2 regions of the Serratia symbiotica genome follow, and region 1 is predicted to be linked to the other one. Evidence: predicted binding sites of a transcription regulator. Region 1 holds the regulator's gene; the other holds the start of a gene.
The links. The regulator Fur, encoded in region 1, represses iron uptake genes when iron is present. The targets are predictions, from matches to a motif close to ATAATAATGAGAACNACTATCAA.
Positions count from the first base shown of each region.

Region 2: SYMBAF_RS14825 (TonB-dependent siderophore receptor) is a predicted target of Fur. The motif match lies at 10,943-10,965, and genes of this name have one in related genera.

Region 1 is NZ_CP050855.1:1,915,544-1,931,549, reverse strand. Features, by position in the region: gene nagB (glucosamine-6-phosphate deaminase) at 1-606, opposite strand, end outside; gene nagE (N-acetylglucosamine-specific PTS transporter subunit IIBC) at 1,087-3,075, shown strand; gene glnS (glutamine--tRNA ligase) at 3,293-4,957, shown strand; gene chiP (chitoporin ChiP) at 5,620-7,023, shown strand; gene SYMBAF_RS09595 (beta-N-acetylhexosaminidase) at 7,074-9,731, shown strand; gene fur (ferric iron uptake transcriptional regulator) at 10,123-10,569, opposite strand; gene fldA (flavodoxin FldA) at 10,890-11,429, opposite strand; gene ybfE (LexA regulated protein) at 11,612-11,887, opposite strand; gene ybfF (esterase) at 12,274-13,035, opposite strand; gene seqA (replication initiation negative regulator SeqA) at 13,270-13,788, shown strand; gene pgm (phosphoglucomutase (alpha-D-glucose-1,6-bisphosphate-dependent)) at 13,821-15,464, shown strand; gene SYMBAF_RS09560 (YbgA family protein) at 15,655-16,006, shown strand, end outside.
Region 2 is NZ_CP050855.1:2,974,858-2,990,863, reverse strand. Features, by position in the region: gene SYMBAF_RS14875 (hypothetical protein) at 1-402, shown strand, start outside; gene SYMBAF_RS14870 (DNA utilization family protein) at 399-737, shown strand; gene hofQ (DNA uptake porin HofQ) at 747-1,991, shown strand; gene aroK (shikimate kinase AroK) at 2,330-2,851, shown strand; gene aroB (3-dehydroquinate synthase) at 2,946-4,043, shown strand; gene SYMBAF_RS14850 (SPOR domain-containing protein) at 4,392-5,366, shown strand; gene dam (adenine-specific DNA-methyltransferase) at 5,451-6,287, shown strand; gene rpe (ribulose-phosphate 3-epimerase) at 6,319-6,996, shown strand; gene SYMBAF_RS14835 (phosphoglycolate phosphatase) at 6,989-7,687, shown strand; gene trpS (tryptophan--tRNA ligase) at 7,690-8,694, shown strand; gene SYMBAF_RS14825 (TonB-dependent siderophore receptor) at 8,881-10,896, opposite strand; gene SYMBAF_RS14820 ((2,3-dihydroxybenzoyl)adenylate synthase) at 11,023-12,609, opposite strand; gene SYMBAF_RS14815 (Gfo/Idh/MocA family oxidoreductase) at 12,606-13,706, opposite strand; gene SYMBAF_RS14810 (hypothetical protein) at 13,703-13,840, opposite strand; one part of gene SYMBAF_RS14805 (IS3 family transposase) at 13,901-14,820, opposite strand; one part of gene SYMBAF_RS14805 (IS3 family transposase) at 14,820-15,069, opposite strand; partial or broken gene SYMBAF_RS14795 (AMP-binding protein) at 15,174-16,006, opposite strand, start outside.

The sequences.
Region 1 (16,006 bases):
CAGAATCATCACTTCTTCTGCGTCAAGCAATGTCCCTACGCCAACGGTCAGCGCATATTTCGGCACCAGGCTGACATCGCCGCCAAAGAAGCGCGAGTTGGCGATGCGGGTGTCCTCAGTCAGCGTTTTGATGCGGGTTCGTGAGGTCAGTGACGATGCGGGTTCGTTAAACGCGATATGGCCATCAACGCCAACGCCGCCCATGAACAGGTTAATTTTACCGTAAGATTTGATCTTTTCTTCGTACCGGTAGCACTCGGCGTCGACATCTGCGGCATTGCCGTTTAGCAGGTTGATATTTTCGCTTGGGATATCAACATGATCAAAGAAATTGTGGTGCATAAAGGTATGATAGCTTTCCGGGTGCTCCTGTGGCAGGCCAACGTATTCATCCATGTTGAATGTCACAACATGCTTAAAGCTTACTTCACCTGCTTTGTACAGCGCAATCAGATGCTTGTAGGCTTCCAGTGGTGTGCCGCCGGTTGGCAAGCCAAGGACAAATGGGCGCTCTGCGGTGGGGTTGAATGCGTTGATGCGTTGAACGATATGACGTGCGGCCCAGTTGCCGACTTGTGCATTATCTTTCAGTGGGATAAGTCTCATCTAACACCTCTTAAAATAAGTAAAATAAAGCTATACTGTGCGAGCCTGGAGGAAAGGCTAAGAACCTGTCCCATTAGGCTATTTTATTTGCCATTTTGGCCCTGGGCAGTGCTCACCCTCCTCACGGACTCCCTGTATGCTGCGGTTGTTGCGCATTGTCCGTATGCTTGCTGGCTGCAACAATGTACACCTACTGGGATAGGCTCCAAGCGTAACCCAGATGTCTGATCTACGCGGCATCGTCCATCCTGTTTTTTTAGATCATAAAATAAGTCGTGTTATATGGCGAGCATTCTGGCAGTTAAAGATGATTTAAAAGTGATATTAATCACAAATACGGAGGTTATTATTTGCGATGCGAAATATTTTTTTTACACTTCACATCAGGGGTAGGTGCCATGCTTTATTTTGCTAAAAGAGTGAAAACCTCTAATAAACGATCAAAATAGTGTTCGTCCGTGAACAATGTAGGGGAAAAAAGTGAACATTCTTAATTATTTGCAAAAGGTGGGGCGCGCGCTGATGGTGCCGGTGGCCACGCTGCCTGCAGCTGCCATCTTGATGGGGATCGGGTACTGGATTGACCCTGTCGGCTGGGGAGGTGGCAATGTTCTCGCGGCTTTCCTGATTAAATCCGGTTCTGCCATTATCGATCACATGTCGGCATTATTCGCCGTTGGCGTGGCTTACGGCATGTCCAAAGACAAGGACGGTGCCGCTGCGCTGACCGGCTTTGTCGGCTTCCTGGTGCTGACTACCCTCTGTTCGCCGGCCGCCGTGTCGATGATTCAGAAAATTCCCCTCGATCAGGTTCCCATTGCGTTCAGTAAAATTGAGAACCAATTCGTCGGTATTTTGGTCGGTATCATCTCCGCCGAAATTTACAACCGTTTCAGCGGTGTAGAGTTGCCGAAGGCACTGTCATTCTTCAGTGGCCGCCGACTGGTGCCGATCCTCATTTCTTTTCTGATGATCTTGGTAGCTTTTATCATGATGTCCATCTGGCCGATGATCTTCAACGCTTTGGTGAGCTTCGGTGAGCAAATCCAGAAATTGGGTTCTGTCGGCGCGGGCATTTACGCCTTCTTTAACCGATTGCTGATCCCGATAGGCTTGCACCATGCGCTGAACTCGGTGTTCTGGTTCGACGTGGCTGGCATTAACGACATCCCTAACTTCCTCGGCGGCCAGCAGTCTATCGACGCTGGTAAAGCGGTGGCTGGCATTACCGGCCGATATCAGGCGGGCTTTTTCCCAATCATGATGTTCGGTATACCGGGGGCGGCGTTGGCGATCTACCAGTGCGCGCATCCGCACAATAAGGCCAAAGTTCTGGGTATTATGATGGCGGCCGCCTTTGCCTCCTTCTTTACCGGTATTACCGAACCGCTGGAGTTCTCCTTCATGTTTGTGGCACCGATGCTGTATTTTATCCATGCGGTGCTGACGGGTATCTCGGTATTTATTGCGGCTTACATGCACTGGATCTCCGGTTTCGGTTTCAGCGCTGGTCTGGTGGATATGGCGTTATGGGTGCGCAACCCGCTGGCGACCCACTGGTATATGCTGATCCCGCAGGGGCTGGCGTTCTTCGTGATCTACTACGCGGTGTTCCGCTTTACCATTAACAAGTTCAACCTGATGACCCCAGGGCGCGAACTGGCGGTAGCCGGTGAAGAGACTGACGGCTACGACACCGATGTCAGCGCTGATAAAAACGAAAACGATATCACTACCCTGGCGCGTCGCTATGTGGATGCCATTGGCGGCTATGATAACCTGACCAGCATTGATGCCTGCATTACTCGTCTGCGTCTAAATGTAAAGGACGCCGCGCGGGTGAATGACGCGTTGGCGAAACGCCTGGGTGCTTCCGGCGTGATCCGTCTTAACAAGCAAAGTGTACAGGTGATTGTCGGCACCCGTGCGGAGCTGATCGCCAGCGCCATGTACAACCTGGTTGCGGCTGGCCCCGCAGCTGAGGACAAGCCACAGGATGTGCCTAGGGTGGCTCTCGAAACATTGCTGGCTCCAGTGACTGGTGAAGTGGTGGCGCTCGATCAGGTACCTGATGAGGCTTTTGCCCGTAAAGTAGTAGGTGATGGTTTGGCCATTCGCCCGACTGACAAAATTGTTGTGGCACCGGCGGACGGTACTATCGTTAAAATTTTCAACACCAACCACGCCTTCTGTCTGGAAACTGACAAGGGTGTGGAGATTGTGGTGCATATGGGCATCGACACCGTTGCGTTGAATGGTCAGGGCTTCAAACGTCTGGTTGAAGAGGGCGCTGAGGTGAAAGCTGGTCGGCCAATTCTCGAATTGGATCTGGACTTCCTGAACGCCAATGCTCGCTCGATGATAAGCCCGGTGGTGGTCAGCAATGCTGGCGATTACGCTGGTCTGACGGCATTGGCGACTGGTTCTGTGGTATCTGGCCAGACCAAACTGTTTGAGATCCAGAAATAAATCGATTTACCTGATAGTACTTGGGAGTTCACCCTCGTTTTAGCGGGAAGAGAACAGGCTCTTCCCGCTTTTTTTATTTTTACGTGGCCCTGCGATGGAATGTTGCACCATGGGGCAGCCGTGTCCTGCATTTTGCTGAAACAAACGGTTGTTTCCGAACGTGGCTTATTGGAACATAGGCAGTTATGTGTAGCGCTTTGCATTGAGGAATAATGAAATGAGTGAGGCTGAAGCCCGCCCAACCAATTTTATCCGTCAGATCGTCGATGAAGATCTGGCGTCAGGGAAACACACGTCGATACATACCCGTTTCCCGCCGGAGCCGAATGGCTATCTGCATATCGGTCATGCTAAATCCATCTGCCTGAACTTTGGCCTCGCCAAGGATTACCAAGGCCAGTGCAACCTGCGTTTCGATGACACCAACCCGGTGAAAGAAGACATCGAGTTCGTAGAGTCGATCAAGCACGACGTGGAGTGGCTGGGCTTTGGGTGGAGCGGCGACATCCGTTATTCCTCCGATTATTTTGCTCAACTGTACCAGTATGCAGTTGAACTGATCACCAAAGGCTTGGCGTATGTCGATGAACTGTCACCTGAGCAGATCCGCGAATACCGTGGCAGCCTGACCGCACCGGGCAAAGATAGCCCATACCGTGGCCGCAGTGTGGAAGAGAACCTGGCGCTGTTTGAGAAAATGCGCCATGGCGAGTTCGCTGAAGGTACTGCCTGCCTGCGTGCCAAGATCGACATGGCTTCACCGTTTATCGTCATGCGCGATCCCGTGTTGTACCGCATCAAGTTCGCCGAACACCACCAAACCGGCAATAAGTGGTGCATCTACCCGATGTATGATTTCACCCACTGCATTTCCGATGCGCTAGAAGGTATCACCCATTCGTTGTGTACCTTGGAGTTCCAAGATAATCGCCGCCTGTATGACTGGGTGCTGGATAACATCACCATCCCATGCCACCCGCGTCAATACGAGTTCTCACGACTCAATCTTGAGTACGCCATTATGTCGAAGCGCAAGCTGAACCAACTGGTGGCGGAAAAGCATGTTGAAGGCTGGGATGACCCGCGCATGCCGACCCTATCTGGTCTGCGTCGCCGTGGCTATACTGCTGCTGCTATCCGTGAGTTCTGCCAGCGCATTGGCGTGACCAAGCAGGACAATAACGTCGAAATGGTGGCACTGGAATCCTGCATTCGTGACGATCTGAACGAGAACGCGCCGCGCGCCATGGCCGTGCTGGAACCGGTGAAAGTCGTCATCGAGAATAGGGGCACAGGGGAAGAAATGCTCACTATGCCTAACCACCCGAATAAACCTGAGATGGGCAGCCGTGAGGTGCCGTTCAGCCGCGAGATTTATATCGACCGCGCTGACTTTCGCGAAGAAGCCAACAAACAGTACAAACGTCTGGTGTTGGGCAAGGAAGTGCGCCTACGCAACGCCTACGTGATCAAAGCCGAGCGGGTTGAAAAGGATGCAGTAGGGGAAATCACCACTATTTTTTGTAGCTACGATGCCGAGACGCTGAGTAGAGATCCGGCCGATGGCCGCAAGGTGAAAGGTGTGATCCACTGGGTTTCCGCTGCTCACGCATTGCCAGCAGAAATTCGCTTATACGATCGCTTGTTCAGCGTGCCTAACCCGGCGGCGGCGGCAGATTTTCTCGCCACTATCAACCCAGGATCACTGGTGATCAAGCAGGGTTTTGTCGAGCCGAGCTTGGCGGCTGCACAGCCGGAGAAAGCCTATCAGTTCGAGCGTGAAGGTTACTTCTGCGCTGACAGCCACTGCTCTTCGGCCGAACACCTGGTGTTTAACCGCACCGTTGGCCTGCGTGATGCCTGGGCGAAAATCGGAGCCTGAGCCTCACCCAGGTAATGTATTGAAAGCGCAGTTTCGGCTGCGCTTTTTTATTTCTGTTGCTGTCTAGGCTTTCCCTTTAATGCGTATTTCCTCCGCCGTTTTAAATTCTCACTTGCGGTTTTTGTGATCGGCTTATTGATATAACTCATTGTTTATATCATATTTTAAATTATTTTCGTGAAGCGAATTAATTGGGTGTGAAAAATGCTAGCCTATTTTTTTTAGTTGAAAACGTTAATCTTCTCTGATTGACCCGATATCGATATTTTTTCTTATCTTACTGAATTTTTTATCTATAATCCTGTTTGCATCACGTCGTAACGAAATCTCATCGATATGTGCTCTTCATCATAGTTTGAGGAATTCCTCTCATTTTTTACTTGATAATTCGCATCGCGAAAAATAGGCTGTTTGCAGCAATAAGTGCTGTGGTGGTCAAGCTGTGGTCATATTTTTACCCGGTTGGTTTTTTTATTAGCGGTTATACAGGGTGGTAGTAAACACCGGCGGCGGCAACTTTTAATATTAAGCGCCTATCCCAGTAGACGTGCATTGGGAGTCCATGAGGAGGGTGAGCACTGCCCTGGTACAAAATGGCAAATAAAATAGCCTAATGGGCTAATGGGCTAATGGGATAGGTTCTAAGTCAAAGAGGATTGCATATGGGTGTGCATGGATCTCAACGTAAAACGTTGGCGCTCGCTGTGGCGGGCGCGCTATTGGGAGTAGGATTTGCCGTGGTTCCTGAGGCGCAGGCCGCAGGGATTATCGATGATTCCACGTTGACGGGCAGTATTTACTACTGGCAACGTGAGCGTGACCGTAAAGATCTCAACCCGGTCAGTGGCGATGACCACAAATACACCACCAACCTGTCGCACTCTACCGCCAACTTGAGCCTGGACTTCTCCTCAGGCTACGTCTGGAACATGTTCGCACTGGATGTGGGGGCCTTTACCGCCATCGAATTGGCTGACTCCAACGCCAGCAGCCACCCGAACGAAATCGCGTTTTCCTCGAAAAATCGTACCTATGACGAAGATTACTCCGGCGATAAAAGCGGCATCAGCCTGTATAAAGCTGCCGGTAAATTTAAATACGGCCCGATCTGGGCGCGTGTCGGTTACATCCAGCCTAGCGGCCAGACGCTGCTCGCGCCGCATTGGAGCTTTATGCCGGGTACTTATCGTGGCGCGGAGGCGGGAGTTAACGTTGACTACGGTGACGCCGGCATCCTAAGCTTCTCCTATATGTGGACGGACAAATACAAGGCACCGTGGCATAGCGAGATGGATGGCTTCCGCCAAAACGATAAAAAAACCGGCGTTGCCTATTTGCACTCTTTGGGTGTCAAGTATGATTTTAAAAACGATCTGGTACTGGAAGCCGCCTTTGGTCAGGCTCAGGGCTATGTGAACCAGTACTTCACCAAGGCATCTTATAAATTTGCTCTGTTGGGCAACCCGCTGACCACCCGCTACCAGCTCTACGGTGCGCAAGACCGCATCAGCGACAAGGACGATCTGAACAACATCTACGACGGTTTGGCTTGGTTGCAGGCGCTGACCTTCGGTTATACCACCGGCCAGTTCAACTGGCGTCTGGAAGGCACTATGGTCAAAGCGGAAGGCAACCAGGGCTTCTTCCTGCAACGCATGACGCCGACTTACGCCTCCTCCAACGGCCATCTCGACGTGTGGTGGGATAATCGTTCTGACTTCAACGCCAACGGGGAGAAAGCGCTCTATGCTGGGGTGATGTACGATCTTAGCAATTGGAGCCTGCCGGGTATGGCGGTCGGCGGTTCCTACGTTTACGCTTGGAACGCCAAGCCGAGCACCAACCCGATCTACGATCAGAGTCAGCGTCTGAAAGAGAGCGCCTGGAGCTTGGATGCGATGTACACCGTCCAGGAAGGGCGCGCCAAGGGTACTCAGCTCAAACTGCACTACACCCAATATGCTAACCATACCAACATCCCAAGCTGGGGTGGCGGTTATGGCAATATCTTCCAGGACGAGAAAGACGTCAAATTCATGGTCACCGCGCCATTCACCCTTTTCTGATGCAGTTGATTGCGCCGGGAAGACTTAACGGGAATAAAACGATGAAGAAGATGAATAGATTCAAGTTGCGTGCTTTTGCCGCGATGACGGCAACCCTTGGGCTATTTAGCGGCGCGGGGAACGCGCTTGCCAATCAGCAGTTGGTGGATCAACTGAGCCAACTGAAACTGAATGTGAAAATGGTGGATAACCGTGCCGCCGACAGCGGCCTGAACTGCGCCGCCTTGGGTGGCGACTGGGCGGCCTGCCACCGGATGTTGATCACCCTGAGCAATGACGGCCAGGCGATCAAGGGCAGCGACTGGGCGATTTATTTCCACAGCGCCCGTCAAACCCTGAAGGTGGATAATGATCAATTCAACATAACGCATTTGACCGGCGACCTGTACAAGCTGGAACCGACCAATAAATTCAGCGGATTCCCGGCTGGCAAGGTGGTGGAGATCCCGATCATCGCCGAGTACTGGCAACTGTTTAAAACCGACTTTGTGCCTCGCTGGTACGCCACCTCCGGCGACGCCAAACCGAAAATCCTGCTGAATACTGATACCGAAGACCTGAGCCAGTTCGTGATGCCCTTGACCGGCGACCAGTGGAAACGTACCAAGGATGACGACAACATCCTGATGACGCCAGCTTCGCGCTTCATTAAAAACGCCGAGCTGAAAACCTTGCCAGCCGTGGTGCTGCGTGGCCAGATTGTGCCGCCGCCGATGGAAGTGAAGGTACACCCGCAGGACATCGATCTCAGCAGAGGCGTGGCGCTGGAGTTGAGTGCGTTGGTTAAACCGACAGCAGAGGTCATCAGCCAGCGTTTCGCGCTGCTGGGCGTTGCCGCCAACGCAAAGGGGTATCCAATTAAGACTGCCATCCAGCCGGCTAAGTTTAAAGGGCTATCGGCAGTGCCGGGTGCCTATGAGCTGAAGATTGGCGAGAAGGAAGCGCGGGTGATCGGTTTCGATCAAGCCGGGGTGTTCAACGGTCTGCAATCGATCCTGTCGCTGGTGCCGACCGATGGCGGTAGCAACATCGCCACTCTGGATGCCAAAGACGCGCCACGCTTCCAGTATCGCGGCATCTTCCTCGACGTTGCGCGCAACTTCCACCATAAAGACGCCTTGCTACGCCTGCTAGATCAGATGGCGGCCTATAAACTGAATAAATTCCACTTCCATCTTAGCGACGATGAAGGCTGGCGTATCGAAATACCGGGCCTACCGGAACTGACCGAGGTAGGAGGGCAACGCTGCCACGACCTGAGCGAAACCCGTTGTCTGTTGCCGCAGTATGGTCAAGGGCCTGAGGTTTACGGCGGTTTCTTCTCCCGTCAGGACTATATTGATATCGTCAAATATGCTCAGGCGCGCCAGATTGAAGTGATCCCGGAAATAGACATGCCGGCGCACGCCCGTGCTGCGGTGGTTTCCATGGAAGCTCGCTACAAGAAACTGCATGCGGCTGGCAAAGAGCAGGAGGCCAATGAGTTCCGCCTGGTGGATCCGACCGATACTTCTGACACCACGTCGGTGCAGTACTTTAACCGACAAAGTTATCTGAACCCGTGCCTGGATTCATCCAAACGTTTTGTCGACAAAGTGATCGGCGAAATCGCCCAAATGCACAAAGAAGCCGGTCAGCCGCTGCGTACTTGGCACTTTGGTGGTGATGAAGCGAAAAACATTCGTTTAGGAGCTGGCTATACCGATCGCGTGAAACCTGAGCCGGGCAAAGGCGTTATCGATCAGAGTAAAGAAGATAAGCCTTGGGCAAAATCCCAGGTGTGCCAAGCGATGATAAGCAACGGCAAGGTGGCCGATATGGAGCACCTGCCGAGCTACTTCGCGCAAGAAGTCAGCCAACAGGTGAAGGCACACGGCATTGACAGAATGCAGGCTTGGCAGGACGGATTGAAAGATGCGCAGGACGCCAAGGTATTCGCCACGTCGCGCGTGGGCGTGAATTTCTGGGATACCCTGTACTGGGGCGGCTTCGACAGCGCCAACGATTGGGCGAACAAGGGATACGAGCTGATCCTTTCTAACCCGGATTACGTCTATATGGACTTCCCGTACGAAGTGAATCCAGACGAACGCGGTTATTACTGGGGTACCCGCTTCAGCGACGAGCGCAAGATGTTCAGCTTCGCGCCGGATAACCTGCCGCAGAATGCTGAAACCTCGGTGGATCGTGATGGCCACCGCTTTAGTGCCAAAAGCGGCAAACCCTGGCCGGGTGCCTATGGCATTTCCGCCCAGATGTGGAGCGAAACCCAACGCACCGATCCCCAGATGGAATACATGATCTTCCCGCGTTCGCTATCAGTGGCCGAACGTGCCTGGCATCGTGCTTCCTGGGAGCAGGATTACCAGGCTGGTCGTGTGTACCAGGGTGGGGAAACGCACTTTGTTGATGACAACGCCTTGGAGCAGGACTGGCTGCGCTTCGCCAACCTGATCGGCCAGCGTGAGTTGGCCAAGCTGGACAAGGGGGGCATCAGCTATCGCCTGCCGGTACCGGGTGCTCGCGTCATCGGCGGCAAGCTGGAAGCCAATATCTCTTTGCCGGGGTTGGGCATTGAATATTCTAGCGATGGCGGCAAGCAATGGCGGCGTTACGATGTGCAGGCCAAGCCGGTGGTAACAGGTGAAGTATGGGTTCGTGCGGTAAGCCCGGACAACAAGCGTTACAGTCGTGCTGAAAAAGTGTAAGGCAGGTTCCACGGAGACGGAGGTAGCCGGTTACCTAATCCTTTACCCGACCAGCAAAGAGGATTTATTCGATACGGGTGGTTATTCGCGTATTTAATAGCCTGCTGAAATCGGGAGAAAATAGTTGGTGATCAACACAGTATCAGACTGTTCTTAAGTAAGAACCTATCCATTAGGCTACTTATTTGCCATTTTGGCCCTGGGCAGTGCTCACCCTCCTCATGGACTCCCTGCGCGCTGCGGTTGTTGTGCGCTGTCCGTGTCCAAAATGGCTGCAACAATGTACGCTTAGTGTGCGGTACTTTCTTCAGTGACCTGACAAGGGACAAGGGCGGGGCCAGCCGCGTCAGTGCCGGGTTTAGTCTGCTAATCAATAATCCCGCTAGTGGGATTATTTCTTGTCGTGCAGCGTATCGTCTTCGCGGCAATCACCAGTTTCACAGTGGCCGTACAAGTACAGACTGTGGTTGGTGAGTTTGATACCGTGTCGCTTGGCGATATCCCGCTGACGCGTATCGATGGATTCATCACTAAATTCGATCACTTTGCCGCAGTCCAGACAGATTAGGTGATCATGATGGTACTGTTGAGTCAGCTCGAACACTGACTTGCCGCCTTCGAAATTGTGACGCGTCACAATGCCCGCATCATCAAACTGGTTCAGCACGCGGTAAACCGTCGCCAGCCCAATTTCTTCACTCATATCTATCAGTTTTTTGTACAAATCTTCCGCACTGACGTGATGGCATTCCGGATTTTGCAGTACTTCCAGGATTTTGAGTCGCGGAAGCGTGACTTTTAAACCAGCCTTCTTTAATGCGATGTTGTTGTCAGTCATGCGGATTCAGTCCTGTTGCTATACTAATCAACGTAAGGCGTTTTCACCTGTGTCATTGGTTAGCATAAAGAGTTAATTGCGTCTCATTATAGAACTGGTTGTTCTAAATGGAAACCGCACATTGTTAGTAGTGATATGATTAAATTCCTTTACTATATCACCGCAACGCTTTGATGGCTAAGATAAACCGATGACGCAGTTTACCGTGACAATGTGGGAAGCTACAAATGTGTCGCTTCTAATTACAGCAATCTGTACTGCTGATAATACTATGCACTTGGCTGGGCCTACGTTCAACTGTTGGTCAACAACAATGGCGCTCAGCCGACGATATCACCCAGGCTCAGTTCTTCGACGATCTGCGTAACCCAGGCTGAAACGCGCTCGTCGGTTAGCTCGGGCTGGCGGTCTTCGTCGATCGCCAGCCCGATGAAGTTGTCATCGTCTGCCAAGCCTTTGGATGCCTCGAAGTGATAGCCCTTGGTTGGCCAGTGACCAACGATGGCGGCACCGAGCGGCTCGATAATGTCGCGGAGGGTGCCCATCGCGTCACAGAAGTATTCCGCGTAGTCTTCTTGGTCGCCGCAACCAAACAACGCAACCAGCTTGCCGCTGAAGTCCACGTCTTCCAGCATTGGAAAAAAGTCATCCCAGTCGCACTGTGCTTCACCGTAGTACCAGGTTGGTATGCCCAGCAGTAGGATATCGAAACCTTCAAGATCTTCTTTGCTGCTTTTTGCGATATCGTGAACTTCAGATACCCCATCGCCAAACTGTGTCTGGAGAATTTTCTGAATCATTTTGGCAATGTTTTCGGTATTGCCAGTGTCGCTGCCAAAGAAAATGCCTACCGTAGCCATATCGCGTATAACCTTTTATTTCAATAGATTGCATTACACGATGTTAGGGATAACTCCGCTAACATCGGTTGAAATAGTACCCGGCAAGAGTTTGGAGCACCCTAGCGGCGCGCGTTCTTACCGGTAAACATCTTATTCTGAACGCTGCGACGCCTGTGTGGCTAAAGCGATCAATGTTCTGGTCACTGCTCTGCCAGTTGCGCCAGCAGCATGTGCTCGATAAGCTCGCTGCGGCTAATATTGCGCTGTTCCGCCAGTTTGTTCAGAGCGTCTACCGCATTTGCGTTGATTTTCAGCTCCACGCGGCGCAACCCACGCACTTTATCGCGCTGTAGCTGATTGCGCTTATTGATTCTAAGCTGTTCATCTCGAGATAGTGGGTTGGTTTTCGGGCGTCCCGGACGGCGTTCATCTGCGAATAGATCCAGCGTCGTGCGATCCGTTTGTTCTTTTGCCATAGGTAGCGGTGTACTGCAAGGGAGTATGCATCAAAAAGCGCTTATACCCGTCACACTTCAAGTTGCATGTGCGTTAGCTTTCCTCGCTCACCCCAGTTACTTACTGCTGTAAGCCCCTGCGGGAGCGCTGCGTTGTTGCCTTCCTGCAACTTGAATGATTTAAGGTATACATGCTTCTAGACGGTTCGGTTAACACACTTCGGGCCAATTAAACCCTTACTCAAATTTACCCCCAGATTGACGTTAACGAACACGCTGTAAATGGCGGTAAAATCATAACGAGGTATATTACCCCAGCAGGTAGAGCAACGACAATGCCTAACTAAGCCATAAAGGTGCCAAGTGGTTATCTTTAGTACGTTTTCCACCGTTAGTAGGGGGAACTGTCAAGCCTCGTCGAGAAAACGGTGCAGGACACGCAGCACTATTTCCGGTTTTTCGGCATGCACCCAGTGCCCGGTGCCTGCCACCACATGTGCACGAGCCTGCGGGAACTGGCGCACAATGTCTTCGCGGTCGCTGTCTTGTACATAGGGTGATAGGCCTCCACAGATGAACAGCGCCGGATGCGGCCATGCAGGCACTTCTTGCCAACCGATGATATTTTTGTACTGGGCGATCAGCACCGGCAGGTTAAAGCGCCATTCACCGTTATGGAAGGATTTCAGTAGGAACTGGATCACACCATCCTCGCGCAGAGAATGACGCATCAGTTGGGCGGCCTGTTGGCGCTGGGTGATGCCAGCGGCGTTGACGGCTTCCAGTGCGGCAAAAATTTCGTCGTGACGGCGGGTGCGGTAATGCACGGGTGCCACATCGATGACAACCAGCTTATCGACGCGATGGGGTGCAATGGCGGTTAGCGCCATGGCTGCTTTGCCGCCCATTGAATGACCGATGACAATAACTTGCTCCAATTGCAGATCGTCGAGCAGTGTTAGCAGATCCTGCGCCATGGCCGGATAGGTCATCTCTTCAGAACGCGGTGATAGCCCGTGGTTGCGCAGGTCGACCTTAATGACCTTGCAGTGCTGATTCAACTCGCGCGCTAGCACGCCCAGGTTGTCCAGATTGCCGAACAGGCCGTGGATCAGCACCACCGGCAGGGCATCTGACTCGGCGACCAGCAGTTGATAATGTAATTTCATCGAGAAGTTCTTACTAAGAGATATTTAGATTAGGGTATCATGATCGAATCGCATGATGAATAACGCGGATTTTAACGGCGCAAGCTTGGCAGAATCCATTATAGATATTAGTCTGCATTCTCCGTTCTGCGGCCTGCAGTGGTGCTCGCCCCCGCGATTTTAACCGTATAATCCCATAGCTTGAACGTAAGGTTTGGCTTTAGGTTCTAAGTAGAAAAACAGTACTGGATAAAGATGAAAACTATCGAAGTTGATGAAGAACTTTACCGCTATATTGCCAGCCACACGCAACATATTGGTGAAAGCGCGTCCGATATTTTACGCCGCATGCTGAAATTTACCGCAATGCAACCGGTGGCGACTGTCAGCCCGCGAGAAAAAGCGCTGCCTGCGCCACTTGCGTCTGACCGCGTGCGTGCCATGCGTGAACTGCTACTGTTGGATGAATATGCCAAACAGAGCAAGGCCATTGAGCGTTTTATGCTGGTGCTCTCCACGCTTTATACCCTTGATGCCGCCGGTTTTGCCGCCGCCACCGATGCGTTGCATGGCCGTACCCGTATTTATTTCGCCAGCGAGCAGCATACCCTGCTGGCTAACGGTAGGCATACTAAGCCGAAACACGTTCCAGGCACCCCTTATTGGGTGATCACCAATACCAATACTGGTCGCAAGCGTAGTATGATCGAACACATTATGCGCGCGATGCAGTTCCCGGCGGAACTGACGGAGAAGGTTTGCGGGACCATCTGACACTAGCCAACAGTGATAAGAAGGAGATGTCGATGGCAAATAATCCACGTGCTGGGCAACCCGCCCAGCAAAACGATTTGATCAACGTAGCTCAGTTGATATCGCAGTACTACGTGCTGCTGCCAGAGGCAGGCAACGTTGCCCATGCGGTGAAATTCGGTACATCCGGCCACCGGGGTAGTGCAATGCGCCACAGCTTTAACGAAGCGCACATCCTCGCCATTGCTCAGGCGATCGCTGAAGTCCGCCATCAGCAGGGGGTGACTGGCCCTTGCTACGTAGGTAAGGATACCCATGCGCTGTCAGAACCGGCCTTTATTTCGGTGCTGGAAGTACTCACTGCCAACGGTATTGATGTGATCGTGCAGGAAAATAACGGTTTTACGCCTACGCCGTCAGTATCGCACGCTATCCTATGCCATAACCGTCAGGGTGGGGCGCAGGCGGATGGTATCGTCATCACGCCCTCCCATAACCCACCGGAAGACGGCGGCATCAAGTACAACCCGCCGAATGGCGGCCCAGCCGACACCCACCTGACCGCGATGATCGAAAAACGCGCCAATGAATTGTTGGCGCAGCGCTTGAAGGGCGTGCAGCGTCAGTCGTTGGATAAGGCTTGGCACAGCGGTCATCTGCATACTAAAGATCTGGTGCAGCCATACATTACAGGGCTGGTGGATGTGGTTGACATGGCGGCCATTCAGCGGGCCGGCCTAAAGTTGGGGGTGGAGCCACTCGGCGGTTCAGGCATTGCCTACTGGCAGCGCATGGCCGAGCATTACAAGCTGGATCTGACGTTGGTGAATGACTCTATCGATCAGACTTTCCGTTTTATGCATCTGGATCATGATGGCATCATCCGCATGGACTGCTCGTCCGAGTCAGCGATGGCCGGTCTGCTGGCACTGCGCGGCAAATTCGATCTGGCGTTCGCCAACGATCCAGATTACGACCGCCACGGCATAGTGACGCTACAAGGTTTGATGAACCCTAACCATTATCTGGCGGTGGCCATCAACTATTTATTCCAGCATCGTCCGCAATGGGGCGCTGATGTGGCGGTAGGCAAAACGTTGGTTTCCAGTGCGATGATTGACCGCGTAGTCGCCGATCTGGGCCGGAAACTGATGGAAGTGCCGGTCGGCTTCAAATGGTTCGTTGATGGTTTGTTCGACGGTAGCCTGGGATTTGGCGGCGAAGAGAGTGCCGGTGCCTCGTTCTTGCGCTTTGACGGCATGCCATGGTCGACTGACAAAGACGGTATTATCATGTGCCTGCTGGCGGCAGAAATCACGGCGGTGACCGGCGAAAATCCTCAGCAGCATTACGATGATCTGGTCAAGCGCTTTGGCGCACCAAGCTACAACCGTATTCAGGCTCCGGCTAGCCATGCGCAGAAAGCCGCGTTATCCAAGCTATCACCGGACAGGGTTAAGGCCAGCATGTTGGGGGGAGATCCGATCACTGATCGCTTGACTAGCGCACCAGGTAACGGGGCACCGATCGGTGGCCTGAAAGTGATGACCGACAACGGTTGGTTCGCTGCTCGCCCTTCAGGCACTGAAGAAGCCTACAAGATCTATTGCGAAAGCTTCCTGGGTGCTGAACACCGTGAGAAGATCGAGCATGAAGCAGTAGAAATCGTCGCTGAAGTGCTAGCCTCTGCCAAATAATCTCCTTCTATTGATCTGATAAAAGACGCTGTTTTCGCAGCGCTTTCTTATGCCTACCACCACGCACTGAGACTCAGGTTGCCACTTATGAATAGCTCAAAGCTGTGGTTTTTGTCTATAGAGGCAAGGTCGTATTCTGCAAGCCCTTCCTCTACACTTCTACCATTATCCAGCACAGTCGGAGAGCACGATGAGCGATAAGATCCCACTCGGCATCAGCGCCTGCCTACTCGGCGATGCGGTGCGTTTTGATGGCGGCCACAAGCGCTTGGCTTTTGCGGTAGAGCAACTGGCCCCTTATGTGCGTTTTGAGGCTATCTGCCCGGAAATGGCGATTGGCCTGCCGACGCCCCGCCCGGCGCTGCGGCTGGTTAAACAGCCGCAGCGGACAGCGCTGCGCTACAGCAACGATGCCAGCGTCGATCTGGCCGATAATATGCAGCAATTCGCCGGACGGCAAGTGGCAGCATTGCAGCATTTGTGCGGCTATATCGTTTGTGCCAAATCCCCCAGTTGCGGTATGGCGCGGGTACGGGTTTACA
Region 2 (16,006 bases), 1.1 Mb from region 1:
ATCGGTTGGCTATGGCAGGACGAAGGGCAACAGCGCGCGCGTATCGCCACACAGCGGCGACAACTCATGCAGCAAATTGAACAGCGGCAACGGCAGTTGGCACAAATACCAGCGATGGAAACAATGGATCGGCATTGGCAGCTGGCAACGGAGCCCCCCGCCGGGCAGGGCGATCTGACGGAAGCTCTACAGCAGGCAGGGGCCACGCTATTGCACTGGCAGCGGCTGGAAAAACCGCTGCGGCAGACGCTGAGTTTGCGTACCGACTATGCCGGTTTATTAACCTTGTTGCAGGTGTTGCCCGCCGGTTTACGCATTGAACAAATAAATATTGAAATGCAGTCGGAAAACATGACGGTACGCTTCGTACTGCAAGATGCCACCGGGGGGGGATGTCGATGAGTAAAAGGCGTTGGTCAGGGTTGCTGTTGCTGCCGTGGGTGTTGGCCGCACAGCCGCGCAATCCTTTTATCCCGTTGCCTGACTGCCTGATGGCGTTGGAGTCGCCGGCTGGCTGGCGGCTGAAAGGCATTATCGGACAGCCTGCGCTGCGTTATGGCTGGGTCGTCACGCCAGCGGGGCAATGGCTGCGCCTCAGACCGCAGCAGATATTGCTCGCCGGGCGCTGGCGGGTAGATCAGATAAACGCCGACAAGCTGACGCTAGCCGAACAACCGACTGATCCTGACTGCCCAGTGGCTATCGGTCATGTGCAGTTGATGCTAAACAAATCATAGGGAATGACGATGAAAGGATGCCATTGGCTGGGGTTCGCCCTGTGGGGGCTGGCGGTTGCGGTGGTCCCTGCACAGGATAATCAGACAATTTCATTGGAGTTTCAGGATGCGCCTGTCACGGTGATACTGCAAGCGCTGGCCGATTACCGTCAACTGAATCTGATCACTGCAGCGGGCGTTGACGGCAACCTGACGCTGCGATTGGATAATGTCCCTTGGCCGCAGGCGCTGGCATTGGTATTGCGTATGGGCAATCTGTCGATGACCAGGGAGGGCTCTGTGATGATGGTTTCCGCAGAGTTGGATGCGCAGGAAAAACAGCAGCATCAGCAGACATTGGCGCTGCAACAGCCGCTGCACAGTGTGACGCTGGCATTGAAAAACGCTGATGCCGCAGAGATCGCCGAAAGCCTGAATGCACAGCGCGGTGCTTTACTGGGCGAAAGGGGCAGTGTGGTGGCTGACAAGCGCACCAACGCGTTACTAATCCGCGATACTGCCCCGGTGCTGGCGCTGCTGAAAAAGCGGGTGGCGGAAATGGATATTCCCTTGGCGCAGGTACAACTGGCGTCATATATCGTGACCATCAACAGTGAAAACCTGCATGAACTGGGCGTGCGCTGGGGGTTGGCAGCGGATGAACGGCCAGCGCAGCCGCTGCGGTTGGATAATTTCAACGTTGGCTTGCCGCAGCAAAAAAGCACGCTGAGCGCAGGTTTTCATTTAGCGCGCCTTAGTGGGCGTCTGCTGAACTTGGAACTGACCGCGCTGGAGCAAGAAAACCGGGTGGAGATTATCGCCAACCCGCGCCTGCTGACGGCACATATGCAAACCGCCAGCATCAAGCAGGGAACGGAAATTCCTTACGAAGTCTCGAGTGGTGCCAGCGGCGCAACCTCGGTGGAGTTTAAAGAAGCGGTATTGGGCATGGAGGTGACGCCTAAAGTATTGCCTGACGGGCGCATCACGTTGACGCTGCACATCAGTCAAAACATGCCTGGGCGCTCAGTCAGCAGGGGGGAGGGAGAAGCGCTCACCATCGATAAGCAGGAGATAAAGACGCAGATCACGGTAAAAGACGGCGAAACCATTGTGTTGGGGGGGATTTTTCAACGGCTTAACGGGCAGGCAGAAGACAAAGTGCCTGGGATCGGCGATGTTCCGCTACTGGGATCACTATTTAAACAGAGCAGCAAGCAGCATAAAAGGCGCGAACTGGTGATCTTCATTACGCCGACGTTGATTAAAGATTGAAGCGTGTCGCCTTTGCCATAAATCACCTAAAGTTGATCGCAGAAACATTTTTTATCACCTTGGGGGCATCTAGGTTTGACGCTGCGACCGATTTAGCTTACAAGGGTTACCGAATTGAGCACCAAGGTTTTTTAGTGCCAAGATGCCGTTAAAAACGTAGTTTTCCCTCCTGCGGCGCGGATGGTTATTTATTCGGTTGCCAAACAACCAAGAGTGTTGAGATAATTTTTCGTCTGATCCTGCACTATCGCTTATGAGGTTTCAGTTTAGGTCCCGCCGCTAATTTGATTGGCGGGGCGGGTTAACATTAACGCATTGTCTTAGTAATACCGAAAAACATGGCAGAGAAACGCAATATCTTTCTGGTTGGGCCTATGGGTGCTGGGAAAAGCACTATTGGCCGTCAGTTAGCTCAGCAACTCAATATGGAATTCTTCGACTCTGATCAAGAAATTGAGCAACGTACCGGAGCTGATGTGGGCTGGGTATTCGATGTGGAAGGCGAAGCAGGTTTCCGCGATCGTGAAGAAAAAGTCATTAATGAACTGACGGAGAATAAAGGGATTGTACTGGCTACCGGTGGTGGCTCGGTGAAGTCGCGTGAAACACGCAACCGTTTGTCGGCGCGTGGCGTTGTAGTCTATCTGGAAACCACTATCGAGAAGCAGTTGGCTCGTACCCAGCGCGACAAAAAACGCCCGCTGTTGCAGGTCGATTCTCCTCCGCGTGAAGTGCTGGAGGCTCTGGCGAAAGAACGCAATCCGTTGTACGAAGAAATTGCCGATGTGACTATCCGCACCGATGATCAAAGCGCCAAAGTGGTGGCCAATCAGATCATCAACATGCTGGAGAACAATTGATTGCGGTTTCCGTATTCGCTGTGGGCGAATGCGCAAAGACTGATTTGTGTTTCCGCAGCAGCGGGGATAAACCACACTGGGAACTGGGCGCGATATGGAGAGAATTACCGTAACGCTTGGGGAGCGCAGCTACCCGATTACCATAGCCGCCGGATTGTTTAACGATCCGGCCTCTTTTATGCCGTTGAAAGCCGGTGAACAGGTGATGCTGGTCACCAACCAGACGTTGGCACCGCTCTATTTGGAACAGGTTCGCAAGGTGTTGGAGCAAGGTGGCGTGAGGGTGGATCAGGTGATTCTGCCTGATGGCGAACAGTACAAATCCCTGGCGGTACTCGAACAGGTGTTCTCAGCACTGCTGCAAAAGCCTCATGGCCGTGATACAACGCTGATCGCGCTTGGCGGTGGCGTTATCGGTGACCTTACAGGCTTTGCCGCTGCCTGTTATCAGCGTGGTGTGCGTTTTATTCAAGTTCCTACCACTCTGTTGTCGCAGGTAGACTCTTCCGTTGGCGGTAAAACCGCTGTCAATCATCCGCTCGGTAAAAACATGATCGGCGCGTTCTATCAACCTGCTTCGGTAGTGGTTGATTTGGACTGCTTGCAAACTTTGCCAGCGCGTGAACTTTCCTCTGGCCTGGCTGAAGTGATCAAGTATGGGATTATTCTTGACCGTGACTTTTTCATCTGGCTTGAAAACAATATCGATGCGTTGGTGGCGCTGGATATGCAGGCTCTGGCCTACTGTATCCGCCGCTGCTGCGAGCTGAAAGCCGAGGTAGTAGCTGCTGATGAACGCGAAAGCGGTTCGCGTGCCCTGCTGAATTTAGGCCATACTTACGGTCATGCGATCGAAGCTGAAATGGGCTACGGTGTATGGTTGCACGGAGAAGCCGTCGCGGTTGGCATGGTGATGGCGGCGGAAACCGCGCATCGCCTCGGCCAGTTCTCCGTTGATGATATCGAGCGCATTAAAGCGTTGCTGCTGCGTGCTGGCCTGCCGGTTTGTGGGCCGCAGGAAATGACGCCAGGAAGTTATCTGCCGCATATGATGCGTGATAAAAAAGTGCTGGCTGGCGAGTTGCGTTTGGTACTGCCGACGGCCATTGGCCAGGCGCAAGTCCGCAGTGGCGTTGGGCATGAGCGGGTGCTGACGTCGATCGCCGCCTGCCTTCCCATGGGGAATGTTTAGCTAAATCAGGCAAAGTCACCGTGGCTTAGCCGCCGTTGATATCTATTACACCCTAAATAATTCGAGTTACAGGAAGGCGGCAACGCAGCGACAAATTGGTTGGGAAGCGATTTGAACAGCGCTTGCGCTGGGCCGCAGGCTGAACCTCAGGGATGAGATTCATTAATCCTCCAGTCGCTTATACCCGTCAGTGACTGGGGTGAGCGAGGAACGCTAATGCACAGGCAACTTGAAGTAGGGCGGGTATATTACTAATGAATAAAGCATGACAGGTGTCGCTTTGCTATCATCGGGTTAATCTGCCCGTGCCACAATGGTGGGCTTTTGCTTCTAGTTGGAGGGTTTCAGATGGATGAGTTTAAACCGGAAGACGATCTCAGACCTGATAGCCGTGATCGTCGTCCTATGCACTCGCGCAAACCGGCTGTGGTATCTCGTTTTGCCGTATCGCGTCAGCATTTGATGATAGGTATCGGTGTTTTGGTGTTGCTACTGCTGGTTGTCGGTATGGGTTCGGCGTTGAAGGCACCGACCAAACATGAAACAGCGCAGGAAGGCACGCAAAACGGCGTGGCCAAAGATATCAACCTGTCCGGTTCTTCGGCACTGGTTACCAGCAACAATGGCGTAGTAGGTGGTACCACCGATACCCATGGTAATGTTGGCGTGAGCACAACGTCTCAGCCACAGAATGTCAGCGTTCCGCCGATCGCCAGCACGCCGACGCAAGCCCAGCCGTTACCCCCGCAAGGTGGGGCGCGGCAGCGTATCGAGCTGCCGGGCAATATGGTGGATGCGCTCTCTTCGCAGCAAGGGCAGGTTGACACAGTGACTCAAGGCAAAATCGGGGTGCAATCAACATTGCCGACGGCGTCGGCGACAGTAATGAACAGCGCAGCGGCGAGAGAAGCCATGCATCCGCTTCAGGGGAGTGCGCCGCAGGCCAAAACCGCCAGCAAATCGGCCACTACGCACCATAAAGCGCCAACCACGGTGTCAGCATCAACCTTAGCCTCTTCTGCCAAGGCGGGAACGGTAAGCGGCAGTGCCTTGCAGTCCGCAGTGGGGAACCACTATACCCTGCAACTGAGCAGTGCCTCGCGCCCTGATACATTGCATGCCTACGCTAAGCAGCAGAAGCTGCAAAACTACCTGGTATACCCCACCCAACGTAACGGCAAACCCTGGTATGTGTTGGTGAGTGGTAACTATGCGTCTTCTGAGGAAGCGAAGCGTGCCATAGTCACGTTGCCGGCGGATGTGCAGGTGAAAAAACCTTGGGTTCGGTCTGCACGTCAAGTCCAGCAAGAGCTTAAAAAATAAATCATTTAGATATGCGCACTGACGTGCCGTCTGAAACAGAGTACAATCCGCCGCTCTGCATTATATAAGTAGCTAATTGACGGCATGAAGAAAAACCGCGCTTTTTTAAAATGGGCTGGTGGAAAGTACCCGTTGGTGGACGAGATCCGTCGTCATCTGCCAGCGGGAGACTGCTTAATCGAGCCATTTGTGGGGGCAGGTTCAGTTTTCCTGAATACAGAGTACGATGCCTATATTCTCGCCGACATCAACAGCGATCTTATCAACCTGTATAACATCGTTAAGCTGTGCACAGACGATTTTGTGCGCGATGTCCGTATTCTTTTCACCAATGAATTTAATAACTCAGATCAATTTTACCTGTTGCGGAAAGAGTTCAATGCTAGCATCGATGCCTATCGTCGGGCACTGCTGTTTCTATATCTGAACCGCCACTGCTATAACGGCTTGTGTCGCTATAATCTACGCGGCGAGTTCAACGTGCCTTTTGGTCGTTATAAGAAACCCTACTTCCCTGAGGAAGAGCTGTACTGGTTTGCTGAAAAATCCCGCAATGCCACTTTTGTCTGTGAGCATTACCGTACTACCATGGCAAAGGCGATACGCGGTACGGTGGTGTATTGCGATCCGCCTTATGCGCCCTTGTCGGCGACGGCGAATTTCACTGCTTATCACACCAATAACTTCAGCATTATCGACCAGCAGGATCTAGCGCGGATGGCGCATCAGCTTTCTATAGAGAGCCAGGTGCCAGTATTGATTTCCAATCATGATACTGAGTTGACACGTGACTGGTACCAGCAAGCTTCATTGTATGTGGTAAAGGCACGCCGTACTATCAGCCGCAATGCTTTTGGGCGTGGTAAAGTGAACGAGCTTTTGGCACTGTATTGCGGAACCGGGAAATGCCCCGGCGTATAAACATTCGACCCCTAAGAGTGTGGAGAAGCGGATGAAAAAGTTTTTGATTGCCCCGTCCATTCTGTCGGCAGATTTTGCCCGGTTAGGTGAAGATACCGCTAACATGCTGGCCGCGGGCGGCGATGTGGTGCACTTCGATGTCATGGATAACCACTATGTTCCTAATTTGACCATCGGCCCGATGGTGTGTGAAGCGCTGCGCAATTACGGCATTAGCGCGCCGATCGATGTGCACTTGATGGTGAAACCGGTGGATCGCATCGTGCCTGACTTCGCCAAGGCTGGCGCGACCTATATCACTTTCCACCCTGAAGCCTCCGAACATATCGCTCGCACCCTTCAACTGATCCAAGAGCACGGCTGCAAGGCTGGCCTGGTATTTAACCCCGCTACCCCGCTGAGCTACCTCGACTACGTGATGGATAAAATCGACGTGATCCTAATAATGTCGGTGAATCCGGGGTTCGGTGGTCAGTCATTTATTCACGGCACGTTGGGCAAGCTGCGCCAAGTGCGCAAGTTGATCGACGCAAGCGGCCGCGATATTCGTCTGGAAGTCGATGGCGGGGTGAAAGTCGATAATATCGCCGAGATCGCTGCTGCGGGTGCCGACATGTTCGTTGCTGGGTCGGCGATTTTCGGCAAGCCGGATTACCGCAAGGTGATCGACGACATGCGCAGCGAACTGGCGAAGGTGGTTTATGGCTGATTTTTCCGCCATCCGCGCTTTGGCTTTTGATCTGGATGGCACGCTGGTGGATAGTGTGCCAAGCTTGGCGGTTGCTCTCGATCTGGCCTTGGTGGAAATGGGGTTGCCGCCAGCGGGGGAAGCGCGTGTTGGCACTTGGATCGGTAACGGTGCCGACATACTGGTGCAGCGTGCACTGTGCTGGACGGAAGCGGCAGCCTCACCGCAGCAGGCTAGCCAACTGCGTGAACGCTTCGATCATTTCTATGCACAAACTATCGACAGCGGTAGCCGCCTGTTCCCGCAGGTAAAAGAGACGCTGGCCCATCTGGCCGCACAAGGTTATCTGATGGCGCTGGTGACCAATAAGCCGACGCTGTTTGTCGCCCCTTTACTGGCTACGTTTGCCATTGGTGACTATTTCTCGCTGGTGATCGGTGGTGATGATGTGACGGAAAAGAAACCGCATCCGGCACCGCTATATCTGGCGCTTGGCAAGCTCGGCCTGCGTGCCAACGAGTTGTTGTTCGTCGGCGATTCACGCAATGATATCCAGGCGGCACAGGGCGCAGGTTGCCCATGTGTGGGTCTGGCCTATGGTTATAACTATGGTGAGTCGATTGCCCTGAGCCACCCTGACTGTGTGCTGGAACGCTTCGCCGATTTGTTGCCCGTTCTTGGGCTGTCATCTTTAGAGGATCAGGAAATTTAAACATGAGTAAGCCCATCGTATTTAGTGGCGCACAGCCGTCCGGCGAACTGACCATTGGCAACTACATGGGGGCGCTGCGTCAGTGGGTTCAGATGCAGGATGACTACGACTGTATCTACTGTATCGTTGATCTACACGCCATCACTGTGCGTCAAGATGCGGAGCAACTGCGTAAAGCTACGCTGGATACACTGGCATTGTACCTGGCCTGTGGCATTGATCCGGAAAGGAGTACTATCTTCGTGCAGTCGCATGTACCGGAGCATACTCAACTGGGCTGGGTGCTGAATTGCTACACCTATTTCGGTGAGTTGAGCCGCATGACTCAGTTCAAGGACAAATCCACTCGCTACGCAGAGAACATCAACGCTGGTCTGTTCAGCTACCCGGTGCTGATGGCGGCGGACATCCTACTGTATCAGACTCATCAGGTGCCGGTTGGTGAAGACCAAAAACAGCATCTGGAGTTGAGCCGTGATGTGAGCCAGCGTTTTAACGCGCTGTATGGTGAGGTGTTCAAAGTGCCTGAGCCGTTCATTCCTAAGTCCGGCGCGCGTGTGATGTCGTTGCAGGAACCGCACAAGAAGATGTCTAAGTCGGACGACAACCGTAATAACGTCATTGGCCTGCTGGAAGATCCGAATGCGGTGACTAAAAAAATCAAACGTGCGATGACCGACTCCGAAGAGCCGCCGGTCATCCGTTATGACGTGGCCAACAAAGCGGGCGTCTCCAACCTGCTGGATATCCTCTCCGGTGTGACGGGCAAAAGCATCGTTCAGTTGGAAGCTGAGTTTGCTGGCCAGATGTACGGCCAGCTAAAAGGCGTGGTGGCGGAAGCTGTGTCCGGCATGTTGAGCGAATTGCAACAGCGTTACTACAGCTTGCGCAAAGACGAAGCCTACTTGCAGCAGGTGATGTGTGACGGTGCTGCTAAGGCGCGTGCGCGTGCGCAGGAAACCTTGGCGAAAGTCTATCAGGCAGTTGGCTTTGTAGCGCCGCGATAACGCGAACAGTAAAAAGGGTGTCCTCCTCGCTGAAAGTGCAAGGACGACTAGAGTGTGTCCGGCCAATGACCACCAGCGGCGGTCAGGTGCAATGGCGGGATACAGCCTAAAGTGCGGCTTTTGCAGCCTATGCCGTGATGTTGACTTATATCGGGCAGCGCCTGCCATTGGCTATAAAACTGAGGCTCAGAAAAAATCAATGCGTGTGTTAATGCCGATGGTTCGCCCGATATTGGCCTGTGCTAAGGCGCCATTGCCGCTAACATAACCGAAGGTGTGGTAGCGGCGATCTAACAGGTTATCGACATAGACAGAAATATTCATAAATTCGGTCGCCTGCCAGCCCAGTTGGGTATCCAATGTGGCATAGGTTCCCTGTTGCAACTGATTATTGCCATCAAAATTGTGCGGTCCCACCAGATTTACCGCCAGGCGCGTCATCAGGGCACCATAATTTGTGTCAATCACTCCGTTCAGACTGCTTCCAGCACGGTAGCGTGGTACAAAGGGTACCCGGTTTCCGCTATACAGCGCGCTGCTATTAGTAAACTTGGAACGTACCACATTGCCGTTCAAATCCCATGACCAACCCGGTGCGAACAGCCATTTTGCCTCAAATTCCACGCCACTGGCATCGGATGTGCCAGCGTTACTTAATGTTTGCATCCCGACCGGGCCGGAATAGAGCTGCATGTCTCGTGTATGGGTATGGAAGGTTGCGGCTTGTAATTGCACACTGGAGGAGGCGTAACCGGTGCCGATCTCATAGTTGATGGATTGTTCCGCTATAAAGGGTTTTGCATCAAGTCTAGGCGAGGGTACGATATTGAAACCAGAAGGTTTATATCCTTGTGCAATACGGGTATAGACCCGCCAATCATCGGTAAGCATATAGCCCGTGGAGAGTTGGCTGAGTACCTGGTGATCATGATTCTTTCCGCTATCGCCAAACGGGGTGTTGAGCATATTGCCATGATACTGGGTGCTTGCCTTATCGTGAGAATAACGGACGCCGCCCCCGATGTTGAATCGATCGGTTAAATGCCATGTCAGGTCACTGTAAGCTGCCAGTGTTTCAGCGCTAGTGTAGCCATTGTTGTTCATACGCATTGATAGCATGTCGTAAGTTGCATTCACCTTCTCGCGCGTATTCTGGCGATAAAGCCCCAATACCATATCAATGGGGCGAGCTTCACCATAGGTGGCGGCGCGCAGTTCTTGAACATCCTGATTCCAGCGCTGAGGTAGGTTAACCAGTAATGTTCCAGTCGGGAAGGTCCGTGAATAATGCTGTTGTTGCCAACTGCTGATCAGGTTAAAAGCCCAATTGTCGGTGGTGTATTTGCCATTTAGCGTCTGGCTATCAGTACAGCGCCGCAGAGAAGGATCAGGTGCGCCGTTGCCTATTATCAGTTGACGGCTTTTTATGTCATCCCAGGAAACGTAAGTATCCTGTGTGGCGCGGGTACAGTCGCGCGAGGCTGAAAAACTCATCTCCCAGGGGTGATCGTCTGGAGCCAGTCGTAGCTTGACATTACCGGCGCTGGTACGTGAACCCCCTAAATCAGTGCTGCCAGTGGCAGGGTTAATCATGTTGCCGTTATCAACCTGACGTAGCAGGGTCATGCTGCCGTAAAGTAATCCCTCCTGAATGGGGCCGCTGAGATTGAGCTTGCTGCGGTAGCTGTCACGGCTGCTGACGCTGCCCTCAATGTAGCCGCGCGGCAGACTATCCGGCTGCTGAGTCACGATATTGATGATCCCGCCCTGGGCGCTTTTTCCGTACAAGGTTCCCTGTGGGCCGCGTAGCAGCTCCACGCTCTGTACGTCAGTAAGCGCCTGGATGGTATTAGTAGAAAGCTGCGGAACACCATCGACATAAAGGGTGACGGCGGGATTATAGAAATCCTGTGCCGAGGAGACGCCACGCAGTGAGACCGTCGAGAAAATTAGGCTACCGCTATTTTCAATGTTCAGCCCTGGTAATACCCTGACCAGTTTATCGCTGCTGGTGACAGCGGCAGCGCTTAATTCAGGCGCACTGACAACAGTAGAAGAGACATTATTCGCGGATGCCGAGCGGGAGGATTGTTTACTGGCAGTGACCACTATCCTGTGGTCATCTTGCTGTGAGATCTGAGCATCAACGCTCGCAGAGAGCAGCACCCCCAAAGTCCAAGTATAAAGCCGTATGATATTCATTGTTATGATTCCTTGTTAAATGGTAGAAAAATCCCGATCAATTTAATTGATAATGATAATCACTTCTGTTGAGATCTACCCGAAACGGATTTATTTCAACCTGTTTCGGGTCTGTCAGGTCGGTGATTATCGGGAGTTCTCGACGTAACGTTCAGCGGCCAGCGCAACCAGACGCTTTTTGTCTATCTTGCCAACGGTGGTTAACGGCCAGTGATACAAAAATTCAAACTGATCAGGAATTTTCCACAAGCTAATTCCCATATTGCCTAGGTATTCGCGCCATTGTTGAATATTGGAGTGAACCGGTGGGGGGATGATGAACGCGCAAATTCGCTCGCCGAGCAGGGGATCGGGTACTGCGACGACGGCGCAATCCTCAATATTGGGCAGACGCATCAGCATGGACTCGACTTCCGCAGCGGCGATTTTTTCTCCAGCACGATTGATTTGCTCTTTAATACGGCCTACGACCTGCATATTTCCCCATTCATCACAGCGCACACAGTCTCCGGTGCGATAAAATCCTTCAATGGTGAATGCCTGCGCGTTGTGGGCTGGGGCACGATAGTAGCCAGCAATGGTGTAGGGGCCGCGCGTCAGCAGTTGCCCTATCTTACCAGGTAATACGTCGTTTTCGTCCTCATCGACAATTCTGACTTCATCGTAAGGTGATAGCGGGCGTCCTTGAGTATTTAACACCGTTGATCGGGGATCGTCCAAACGGGTGTAGCATAATAAGCCTTCTGCCATGCCATATACCTGCTGCAAAATACCGCCGATGGTAGTGATGATCTTTTCTGCCAAAGTAGGGTCTAGCCGTGCGCCGCCCACCTGAATGACGCGCAGGGAAGAGAGATCGCTATTTTCCCACTCTCTGGCCTGTACCCATAATTGTGCTAATGCCGGCACTAATGCGACATGAGTGACTTTTTTCCTGGCGATCAACGGCATCACCTCATCACAACTGGCGTTGTCGGCGAGTACCACTTTTCCCCCGCATGACAGGGTACCCAAAATTCCTGGGCAGGCCAGCGGAAAGTTATGGGCGATGGGGAGAACGGCGAGATACACGCTGTTTCGGTTAATCTCGCAAAGCTGTGCAGAGGTACTGAAGTTATAGCTGTAGTCGGCATGCGTACGCGGAATAAGCTTTGGCGTACCCGTAGTACCACCGGAAAGCAGCAGCAACGCGGTATCGGCAACATCGGGATGAGGCCATTCACATCGCTCACCCTGTAAGGAGAAAAGAGGTGTAAAGGTTCTTTCGTTGTGTGATGTCTCAGCCACCAAGATATGACGTAGGCAGGCGTGTTTATCACGTACTTGCTTGGCCAGTTCTGCGTGGCTTTCCCCTGGAATAACGTAGGCGGCAGGTTCCGCCAGTGCAATCAATGCGTCGATGTCGGCAGCGCGTTGGGAGGGCATGGCCAACACGGGAACAGCACCAGTACGTAACAATGCAAAAAGCAGTGTGACAAAAGTGCAACTGTTGGGGAGCTGAACAATCACCCGCTCACCTGAATGTAGCCCCAGCGTGAACAGGCCAGCGGCGAGTCGGTCTACGCGCTCATTAAGCGCCTGGTACGACAGCGTTTCATCCTTATCGATCAGTGCAATACTGGACGTATAGCGGGAAGCCCAGGTACCCAGTTGTTCGCCAAGGGGCGAAGGAAACTGGCGGATAAGTGGTTCGAATATTTCTGGATCAGTCATAGCGCTTCCTCGTTTTCTTGGTGATGGAGGTTATCCAACAGGCCATGGTGCGGTGGGGTGAGGTGGCGTATTTCCGCATTGCCGACGTTCTGCATTACCTGCTGCCATAATCGTGAGAGCGCCACCTGATGCGTCGCATGACAAGCCGGAGGCTCAGGTGTACCTGCCAGATGCGCCCTGAACTGTTGCAACAACCAGGCCACGCCAGCAGGGCCAGCGATTTCACAGCAATCGCGCCAGGTCAGTGGGGCAGTGCAACGCGTAAGTGCCGGTGATGGGTGCAGAATATCGGGTCTACGATAAAGACTGTGCGCATTTTCCTGATGTTCGTCGACGTACAGGCTGGATGACCAGATAACCGGCCCGTAGCTTGCGTCCAACGAAAGGTAGCCTTCCGGCCAGCTCAGAAGCTGTCGGTGCATGATTAGGCTGTGCATATCAGGATCGGCAGGGTCTAAGTAGCGTTGCAGTAACAGACAGGCCTCGCCATCGGGCCAGTAGAGCCGTAGAGCATGAAAATCGGCGAAACTGCTGACTACTTCCGACTTTACCGTTGTGGCATCAACGCCTTGCGCCAGCAACAGCATATCCAGCGAAGAGTAGAGCAACTGGCAGCTGGTGGTGACTTGCGCAAACTGCGCGGCCTTGCCCAGGCAACGACGTCGTTGACGTGCATCATTGATCCAGGTGCGCCCTGCGTGAGTGTGTGGGTAAAAAGAGTTAACCCAGTAGCAGCAGCCGTTTTCTTGCGCCAGCGCTTGCAGCGCATTCAGATCGTCAGGATGTAACGGGTGTTCCTGAATGACATGTACGCCACGTGTCAGAAAATGCTTGGCGAGCTGCGTGCCGGATCCCCCTGCGACAGTGGAGCGTACCACGATACAGGCAATATCAATCGTCTCCGGTAGCTGTTCTAGCGAGGTATACAACGGAATACCAAACGCGAAGGCCAACTCTCGTGATCGGGAGCTTCCCTGGGCCAGTAAGCCCATTAACTCCAATCCTTCAGGCGGTTGTATGAAAGCATTAAGATATATTTCTCCAAATTTAGCGCCGACGATCAGTACGCGTTGTTTAGCGGTAATGGACGAGTTCATACCCTGTTCTCCGGTTGAGTTGGCGTATCGGCAAGCCATAGACGGATAGACTGTGCGCAATGTTGTACTTGGGGTTGTTCCATCATCAGTTGCCAGTGAGTGGCGTCGAGCGAGTACTCGCAAGCGTGGGTCATCCACGCCTGCCACTCATTTTGTGCCGGAGTCCAATGTGCAGGACGATCTGTGTGTAGTGGTCAACTAAAACTGGCCACCGCGTTAGAGTTTTTCCAGTATCGGTTTTCCGATTCGTTTGGTGGTAACCCACCGTTATATTCATGCGGCCTGAGCGCGCTGTAATACCCAACGATATAGTCCGTTATTGCGTGGGCTGCATCGCTGAAGTTTATGTAACCCGTCACCGGTACCCATTCGTTCTTCAGACTCCTGAAGAAGCGCTCCATTGGGCTATTATCCCAGCAGTTTCCACGCCGACTCATACTCTGTCTGATCCGATACCTCCACAGTGACTGCCGGAACTGTCTGCTTGTGTAATGGCTGCCCTGATCGCTGTGGAACATCACTCCGGCTGGTTTTCCCCGGGCCTCCCACGCCATCTCCAGCGCTTTGATGGTCAGCCTGCTGTCCGGTGAGAACGACATTGCCCAGCCCACCGGTTTTCTCGCGAACAGGTCGAGAACAACGGCGAGGTAGGCCCAGCGCCTGCCTGTCCAGATATAGGTCACATCGCCACACCACACCTGATTAGGCTCTGTCACTGCGAACTGCCGCTCAAGGTGATTCGGGATAGCGATGTGTTCAAGGCCACCGCATTTATACCGATGAGTGGGCTGTTGACAACTGACCAGCCCCAGCTCTTTCATGAGCCTGCCGGCGAGCCATCGTCCCATCCTGAAGCCCTTCATGGTTGCCATAGTTGCGATACTCCTTGCGCCAGCAGAGCCATGGCTGACGCTATGCAGTTCCAGTACCTGGCTGCGTAATACAGCTCGTCTGCCATCTGGTTTTTCAGGACGGTTTTTCCAGTATTTGTAGCTGCTGCGATGAACCCCGAACACGTGGCAGAGTGTGACCACCGGATAATGCGCTCTGAGTTTCCCGATTATCGAGAACTGTTCAGGGAGTCTGACATCAAGAGCGCGGTAGCCTTTTTTAATATTTCGTTTTCCATTTCAATACGTTGTATTTTTTTCCTCAGCTCACGTATTTCAATTTGTTCAGGAGTAATGGGAGAGGCTTTAGGTATTTTTCCCTGCCGCTCATCACGCAACTGCTTCACCCATCGCGTCATTGTGGAAAGGCCGACATCCATAGCACTGGCTGCATCTGCCACGGTGTAGTTCTGGTCAACGACCAGTTGAGCGGATTCGCGTTTGAACTCTGCACTGAAATTTCTTTTTTTCATTGAAGCACCTGTAATGTCCTGAGGTGAGCATATCACCTCTGTTCAGGTGGCCAAATTCAGTGTGCCACTACAGATCGCCAGCGAGGCTGGATACCGCGTTCCTGCATAAGTGATGCCGGATCGTCAGAAAGAAACTGACCAGGCTCCAACATCAACAAGCGATGTAGCAAAAAGTCGGCGACTTGCTCCTCTGCGTCATCACCTTGGAAAACGGGGTGGGACGAGGCGGGAAGAAGCGTTTGCCAGTTATCCGGTAATGCCGGATGGCAATGATGCGCGACGCTTAACTTATCGCCCTGCGGTACGACAAACGCCACCAGCGTCTTGTCTTTTTCCCCCACCGCCTATCCATAATTCGCCCACTACCCAGTCGGGGCAGTCGCGGCCTAATTCATCCACCACCCGATAGCGTTGGTTAGCCAGAGGATAACCATAGGGAATGGAGCGCCAGTGTGCAGGTACATGCTCAATGTCGCAGGCGTTGGACCAGATAGCGGCTTCGGTGGCACCGCCCATGGCAATAAACTGCCCTTGTGGGCGAAATGCACGATAACGTTCAGGAAGATCAAGGCCAATCCAGTCACCGGAGATCATCACTGCGCGTAGGTTGGCGGGCGCGGAGCAGGAGACGCCTTCACACCAGGTCAGCAGCATGTTGAACAACGCAGGCACACTGTTCCAGAGCGTCACCTGATAATCTTCGATCAATTCACACCATGCACGGGGATCGCGCCGTTGGTTTTCTGCCGCGATGACCAATGCGCCGCCGGCGGTAAGTACGCCGAAAATATCGTAAACCGACAGATCAAAGTGCAACGCCGAGAGTGCCAACACCCGGTCATGAGGGTTGACCTGATAACGGCGATTGATATCAGCGCAGGTATTCAACGCCGCCCGGTGAGAAATGACCACGCCTTTGGGCGTACCGGTGGAGCCG